DNA from 2 places in the Streptosporangium sp. G11 genome. Region 1 is predicted to be linked to the other one. Evidence: riboswitches for the same ligand, from Rfam matches in the RefSeq annotation. Region 1 holds a riboswitch; the other holds the start of a gene.

Region 1 (3,861 bases):
GGAGAACTCCTCGGACTTCTCCCGCATCCCGGCCTCCAGGGCCTCGGCGTCGGTCAGGCCGCGCTCCTCGGCGAACCTGCGCACATCGTGGCTGATCCTCATCGAGCAGAACTTCGGGCCGCACATCGAGCAGAAGTGCGCGGTCTTGGCCGGGGCGGCGGGCAGCGTCTCGTCGTGGAAGGACCGGGCGGTCGCGGGGTCGAGGGAGAGGTCGAACTGGTCCTCCCAGCGGAACTCGAACCGGGCGTCGGACAGGGCGTCGTCCCAGGCCTGCGCGCCCGGATGGCCCTTGGCGAGGTCGGCCGCGTGCGCCGCGATCCTGTAGGTGATCACGCCGGTCTTCACGTCGTCCCTGTCCGGCAGGCCCAGGTGCTCCTTGGGCGTGACGTAGCAGAGCATGGCCGTGCCGTACCAGCCGATCATCGCCGCGCCGATGGCCGAGGTGATGTGGTCGTAGCCGGGCGCGATGTCGGTCGTCAGCGGGCCGAGGGTGTAGAACGGGGCGTCGTCGCAGAGCTCGCGCTGCAGGTCGACGTTCTCCTTGATCTTGTGCATGGGGACGTGGCCCGGCCCCTCGACCATCACCTGGACGTCGTGCTCGTGAGCGATCCCCGTGAGCTCGCCCAGCGTCCTGAGCTCGGCGAACTGGGCCTCGTCGTTGGCGTCGGAGATCGAGCCCGGGCGCAGGCCGTCGCCCAGCGAGAACGCCACGTCGTACCGGGCCATGATCTCGCAGATGTCGGCGAAGCGCTCGTAGAGGAAGCTCTCGCGGTGGTGCGCCAGGCACCAGGCCGCCATGATCGAGCCGCCCCGGGAGACGATCCCGGTCCTGCGCCGCGCGGTCAGCGGCACATGGGCCAGGCGCACCCCCGCGTGGACGGTGAAGTAGTCGACGCCCTGCTCGCACTGCTCGATCAGGGTGTCGCGGTAGATCTCCCACGACAGGTCGGCCGCGTTGCCGCCCGCCTTCTCCAGCGCCTGGTAGAGCGGGACGGTCCCGATCGGCACCGGGGAGTTGCGGATGATCCACTCGCGGGTGGTGTGGATGTTGCGCCCGGTGGACAGGTCCATCACCGTGTCGGCGCCCCAGCGGATCGCCCACGTCATCTTGTCCACCTCCTCCTCGATGGTGGAGGCGACGGCCGAGTTGCCGATGTTGGCGTTGACCTTCACGAGGAAGTTGCGGCCGATGATCATCGGCTCGCTCTCCGGGTGGTTGACGTTGGCCGGGATGATCGCCCGCCCGGCGGCCACCTCGGCGCGGACGAACTCCGGCGTCACGCCCTCGCGGACCGCGACGAACTCCATCTCCCGGCTGACCAGCCCGCGCCGGGCGTAGGCGAGCTGGGTCACCGGCGCCCCCGTCGCGCGCAGCGGCCGGTCGCCGTGGCCGGTGAAGACCGCGTCGAGGGAGCGGAGGTCGCGGGCCCAGGCGTCGCGGTCGCGGTAGCCGTCGTCGCCGGGACCGCCGGGGCGGCCGCCGTAGCGGGCCGTGTCGCCCCGCTCCAGGATCCACTCCTCGCGCGCTCGCGGCAGGCCCCGGGTGATGTCGGTGGTCACGGACGGGTCCGTGTAGGGGCCCGAGGTGTCGTACAGCGTGACCGCGTCCCCGTTGGTCAGGCGCACCTCGCGCATGGGGACGCGCAGGTCGCCCTGGTAGATCTTTGAGCTGGAAATACGCGCGTCGATCATCGCGCAAACTCCCTTCGCCGGCATTACCCGGAGCAGGTTCTGGCGGTCGGCGGCTGTTCCAGCCGTCCTCTCAGCCCGGTTCGCCGGGCTCCCGCGTTGGTCGAGCGGAACGATAGCGCGTCTCCCGCGCGCCCACCATCCACTCGGCCGCACCCGACGCAGTAGTGTCACCATCAGGTAGGGGGAGGGAGATCAGCCGGTGAATCCGGAAGCATCGGGGGCCGAAGACCGAATTTGGACGGTCCCCAACGCGTTGAGCCTGGCCAGGCTCCTGGGGGTGCCGGTTTTCCTCTGGCTGGTGCTGGGCCCGAAGGCCGACGGCTGGGCCGTCGCCCTGCTGATGCTGGCGGGGTTCTCCGACTGGCTCGACGGCAAGATCGCCCGTGCCTGGAACCAGACCAGCAGGCTCGGCCGCCTGCTCGACCCGCTGGCCGACCGCCTCTACATCCTGGCGACCCTGTTCGGCCTCGCCATGCGCGAGATCATCCCCTGGTGGCTGGCGCTGGCCATCCCGCTGCGCGACGTGATGCTGCTGGGCATCCCGCTCATCCTGCGCCGTCTCGGGTACGGTCCCGCGCTGCCCGTGCACTTCCTCGGCAAGGCCGCCACCGCCAACCTGCTCTACGCCTTCCCTCTGCTCTTCCTGGCCCACGATCCCTCCTGGTACGCCGAGGCGGCCCGGGTCGTCGGCTGGTCCCTGGCCATCTGGGGCACAGGCCTGTACTGGTGGTCCGGAGTGCTGTATTGGGTACAGGTGCGTCAGCTGACAAGCGAGGCCAAACGCCTTAAGAGGTGATCCGTGAAGGCCGTCGTCATGGCGGGCGGGGAGGGGACACGGCTCCGGCCGATGACCGCGAACCAGCCCAAGCCCCTCCTGCCCGTGATCAATCGGCCGATCATGGAGCATGTCCTTCGCCTCCTGAAGCGGCACGGCTTCACCGAGACGGTGGTCACCGTGCAGTTCCTGGCAGCCCTGGTCCGCAACTACTTCGGCGACGGCGACGAGCTCGGCATGAGCCTGTACTACGCCACCGAGGACACGCCGCTCGGCACCGCGGGCAGCGTCAAGAACGCCGCCGACCGGCTCCGCGACGACCGGTTCCTGGTCATCTCCGGCGACGCGCTGACCGACATCGACCTGACCGACATGATCCGCTTCCACCGCGAGAACAACGCGATGGTCACGATCGGGCTCAAGCGTGTCCCCAACCCGCTGGAGTTCGGCATCGTCATCGTCGACGACCAGGGCAGGGTGGAGCGCTTCCTGGAGAAGCCGACCTGGGGCCAGGTCTTCTCCGACACCGCCAACACCGGCATCTACGTGATGGAGCCCGAGGTCCTCGACGAGATCGCGTCCGGGGAGTCCGTCGACTGGTCGGGCGACGTGTTCCCGAAACTGCTGGAGCGCGGCGCCCCGCTGTACGGCTACGTGGCCGACGGCTACTGGGAGGACGTCGGCACCCACGAGAGCTACCTCAAGGCCCAGGCCGACGTCCTGTCGGGCCGGGTCAAGGTCGAGATCGACGCCTTCGAGGTCTCGCCGGGCATCTGGGTGGCCGAGGGGGCCTCCATCGACGCCGACTCCGTCCTCAAGGGCCCCCTCTACATCGGTGACTACGCCAAGGTCGAGGCGGGGGCCGAGCTGCGCGAGTACACGGTGCTGGGCAGCAACGCGGTGGTCAGGGAGGGCGCCTTCCTGCACCGCGCGGTCGTCCACGACAACGTCTACGTCGGGCCCAGCGCCCACCTGCGCGGTTGCGTGATCGGCAAGAACACCGACCTGATGACCGCCGCCAGGGTCGAGGAGGGCGCCGTCGTCGGCGACGAGTGCATCATCGAGGCCGAGGCGTACATCTCCTCCGGCGTCAAGATCTACCCGTTCAAGACCATCGAGGCGGGGGCGGTGATCAACAACAGCGTCATCTGGGAGCCGCGCGCCCAGCGCAACCTGTTCGGCCCCCGGGGGGTCTCGGGGCTGGTCAACGTCGAGATCACCCCCGAGCTGTGCGTACGGCTGGCCAGCGCCTACGCCACCACCCTGAAGAAGGGCGCCTCGGTCATCACCTCCCGCGACTCCTCCCGTGCCGCGCGGGCGCTGAAGCGGGCCGTGATCAGCGCCCTGAACGCCAGCGCGATCAACGTGCTCGACCTGGAGGCGTCCCCGCTCCC
Region 2 (3,861 bases), on a different contig from region 1:
GTAGTCCACCACACACCCATAGTGCCGTCTCGACCGGTCTGATCTTGGCACTTTCGTCCCGCACGTGTTGCCACTGGCCGGGCGATCCGTCCGATACTCTGCGGTCACCACACACCTGGATACGAAAGGGTGGGGCCATGTCATCCGGCGACATCGATGCATTGCTACGGGTGACCTCGCCCGACTACGTCGGCACGAGCCATCCCGACATCGCGTTCGGCACGCTCGACGGCCCGCTGGGGCGCCTGACCCTCGCCGTGACGGGCAGGGGTGTGGTGGCCTGCAGCTACGAGGACGAGAACGTCGTCTTCGAGCGGATCAGCAGGGAGGTCGGCACGTTCATCGGGCCGGACGCCCGGCGGCTCGACCCGGTCCGCCGGGAGCTGGACGCCTACTTCTCCGCCAGGCTCCGCGCCTTCACGATCGCCGTCGACCTGCGCCTGGCCACCCAGTTCTCCAGGACCGTGCTGCAGATGATGCTCGCGGTGCCGTACGGGACGGTGACGACCTACCGCGAGATCGCCGAGCGGATCGGCAGGCCGCGGGCGCTGCGCGCGGTCGGCAACGCGCTGGGCAGCAACCCGGTGTGCGTCATCGTGCCGTGCCACCGGGTGGTCGAGAGCGAGGCCGTCCTCGGCGGGTACGCCGGAGGCTCGGCCGCCAAGGAACGCCTGCTGCGCATCGAGTCCACCGCCGCGGTCCGCGGCCCCGGCCACGCGTAGACCGCCCCCGCCCTGCCCGCCGTACGGCCTCCGACCGTACGGCCGGAAGCCGTACGGCCGGTGCCGTCAGGAGCGGCGCCCTTGGAGCGGCGCCCCTCAGGAGCGGCGCCGGAGCGCGCCGAGACCCAGGGTGATGAGACCCGCGACGAGGAACGCGCCGACGGACGCGCTCATCCACGGCTGCGGGACGAAGCCGAGCGCCTCGCGGGCCCCCTCCCAGAACGAGGTCCACCACGCGAGCTCCGGGCCGGCCGGCAGCGCGGCGAGCATCCACCAGGTCACGAAGCCCAGCACCCACGGGACCACCATGAGAGGGCGCGAGGGCGCGGTCTCCGAGGTGTCCCAGCGCCTGGCGCCGCCGAGCAGGAAGTAGTCCGCGACGAGCACCGCGAACATCGGCACGAAGACCGCCCCGATGAGGCCGAGGAAACCGGTGTAGGTCTCGGCGTTGACGAAGATCGCGAGCAGGGTGACCAGCACGCCGATGGCCGCGGAGATGACCCGCCGGTCCACCCTGGGCAGAAAATTCTGCAGCGACATCGCGGTGGAGTAGACGTTCACGAACGACTGGTCGGTCTCGCGCAGCACCAGGATGCCGAAGAACAGCGGGCCGAGCGCCGCGGCCACGAAGGGGTCCCAGACCTGGTCCGGGTCGTTGCCGACCAGCGCGAGCGCCGCGATGCCGAGGACCAGGCAGGCCACCTGGGCGATCGTGTAGCCGCCGACGACCCCGGCGAACGCGGCCCTGCCCGAGCGGGAGAAGCGGGCGAAGTCCGCCGCGACCGGCACCCACGAGACCGACAGCGCGATCACGTAGTCGACCGAGGGGGCGAACGCCTCCCACGATCCGCCTCCGATCACCGGTCCCCGCTGGAACAGGGCGACCATGAACCAGATCATCGAGATCACCACGCCGGCGGTGACGTACCTGCGGAGCAGGCGGACCGCCCCCAGCGGCCGGATGGTCAGCGCGGTGGTGATCACCCCTGCGACGACCACCCAGACCGCGTAGGGCACCTCGACCCCGAAGGATCCGGCGATGGCCCGGGCGCCCTGGGCGATGACCCACAGCTCGAAGGCCCCCCAGCCCAGCATCTGGATGATGTTCAGCACCGTCGGGAGGTAGGAGAGCCTGGCCCCGAAGAGGCCGCGCAGCAGGACCATCGCCGGAGCGCCGGTCCGCTGCCCGGGAATCGCGGCCAGGCCGACCATCGCGGTGCCGATGACGCTGCCCACGACGGCGGCCAGGATCGCGGCCACGAAGCTCAGCGGCCGGTCGCCGAGCGGATTGATCAGTGTGATCGCACCGGAGAACCCGAGCAGGCTGACACCCAGGTTGGCCCAGAGCGCGCCCTGGTCGAGCACGCCCAGCTCCTTGGGAGGAGCCTCGTCGAGGGTGAGGGGGGCCTCGGCCGACCTGGAGTCGACAACGGCAGACGACATCACACGCTCCCTACGCCGGCATTACCCGGACAGGTTCATGCGGTCGGCGACAGCCGTAGTCGCCCTCTCAGCCTGGTTGCCCCAAGCTCCCGCGTTGGATGGTACGCAAAGCCGGGATCATCCCAGCTCGCGCCCTCATGATGCACCATCCGTCCGTATTCGGCCAGCGCCGAGTTGGCGCGGCCGTCTCACGAGACGAGTCCGTGGACGTTCGCGGAAGTACGGCTACGCACGTGGCGGTGGCTGTACTTCCCGGCTGTGGGGGGGCGGGCGTCCGACCTCCGGATCTGTCCAGAGGGACCTCTGAAGGCTCGGCCGACGCCCTACCGGCAAGGCCGGGCCGACGGATCACGAACGGCGGTGCCGGCGTTTCGCGGTCGTCGGGCGGTGGTCGTGCGTTCCCGGCGAGGACCTCCACCCGGCGGACGCCCGCCCAGGCCGGGTGGGCCGTTCGGGGCCGAGCATGCCTCCCGGTCGTGGAGGCCACCCGGGCCGCTCAGGCGACGAACGGGTCTTGGCCGCTCTCGGCGATCATCGGACGCCCCGCGACGTCCCAGGACTGCATGCCGCCACCGACGTTGATCGCGTCCCAGCCGACGTGGTTGAGCCAGGCGGTGGCGTTCGCGGAACGGCCGCCGACCCGGCAGATCACGTAGACGGGCGCGCCCTTGGGCACCTCGTCGACCCGGGACTGCAGCTCGCCCAGCGGGATGTGGACGGCGCCGGGCGCGTGCCCGGCACTCCACTCGTCGTTCTCACGCACGTCGAGCAGGAACGCGTCATCCGGCACGGCCTGTGCCTCGACTTCAGGAACACTCATGCGTCCATTGTTCCAACCTCCCGCACCGGATGAGGCACAAAGCCCCTCGGACGCCCTCATCCGGACTCTCAATTTCCCCTGATATAGGGCTAATTCATCACAAATGACCAGCTGAACCGACCGGGACGCGCCCTCCCCGGCCGGGGAACCGGCGAGGCCGGCGAGAACGGGGAGAGCGGGAGGAGCGAAAGGCGGCGGGCACGAGGTGACAGGTTCAGGGCACGTCCCAGAAGGCGAGTTCGTGGGCCATTCCCTCGGCGAACAGCCTCCCCGCCCTGCCGGGGTCCGGCACCGCCTCGTCGATCATCACCGCGACACGCCCGGTCAGCTCGGCGAAGGCCGGGTGGGCGTAGGTGTCGACCCAGGCACGGTAGCGGGGCTCGTCGGGCGGGTTCTCCGCCAGGGCGCGGCCGAGCGTGGAGTAGCCCCACATGCAGGGGTAAAGGGCGGCCAGGCCGTCGGCGTAGACGGCCGCCGAGTCGAGCAGGAAGGAGGTGTACGCCAAACAGGCCGGCCCCTTCCTCGCCCCGCCGAGGTCGGCGCCGAACTCGGCCGACATCGACCGGTGCAGGCTCAGCTCCTCGTGGAAGGTGGCGTGCGCCAGGTCGACCAGGTCGCCCAGGTGCCCGTCCGGGGCCTGCCACGCGAGCCGCGAGAAGACGCGGACGTAGTCGAGCAGGAACAGGTAGTCCTGCTCCAGCCACGACCGGAACACCGGCTCGGGCAGGTCCCCCCGGGCGATGCCTACCACCGTCGGGTGGGCGAGCTGCGCCTCGACCAGCGGGCGGCCGATGGCGTGCAGTTCCTCAGAAACGCTCATGGACCGGAGATTGTGTCAGGTCAGGGCGGCGGCGCCGAAGGAGACGCCGAAGCGCC

Evidence for each region. Region 1 has a riboswitch for thiamine pyrophosphate ahead of thiC (phosphomethylpyrimidine synthase ThiC). Riboswitches for the same ligand answer to the same signal wherever they lie in the genome.
Region 2: linked by a shared signal. The riboswitch ahead of ACSDR0_RS25335 (purine-cytosine permease family protein) and the one ahead of thiC (phosphomethylpyrimidine synthase ThiC) in region 1 are both predicted to bind thiamine pyrophosphate.

What each region holds. Positions count from the first base shown of each region.
Region 1 is NZ_JBPJUQ010000030.1:28,676-32,536, forward strand. Features, by position in the region: gene thiC (phosphomethylpyrimidine synthase ThiC) at 1-1,692, opposite strand, end outside; TPP riboswitch at 1,685-1,797, opposite strand; gene ACSDR0_RS25780 (CDP-alcohol phosphatidyltransferase family protein) at 1,892-2,488, shown strand; gene ACSDR0_RS25785 (sugar phosphate nucleotidyltransferase) at 2,492-3,861, shown strand, end outside.
Region 2 is NZ_JBPJUQ010000029.1:38,623-42,483, forward strand. Features, by position in the region: gene ACSDR0_RS25325 (PAS domain S-box protein) at 1-12, opposite strand, end outside; gene ACSDR0_RS25330 (methylated-DNA--[protein]-cysteine S-methyltransferase) at 138-722, shown strand; gene ACSDR0_RS25335 (purine-cytosine permease family protein) at 819-2,165, opposite strand; TPP riboswitch at 2,156-2,268, opposite strand; gene ACSDR0_RS25340 (rhodanese-like domain-containing protein) at 2,662-2,985, opposite strand; gene ACSDR0_RS25345 (TenA family protein) at 3,200-3,805, opposite strand; gene ACSDR0_RS25350 (DM13 domain-containing protein) at 3,821-3,861, opposite strand, start outside.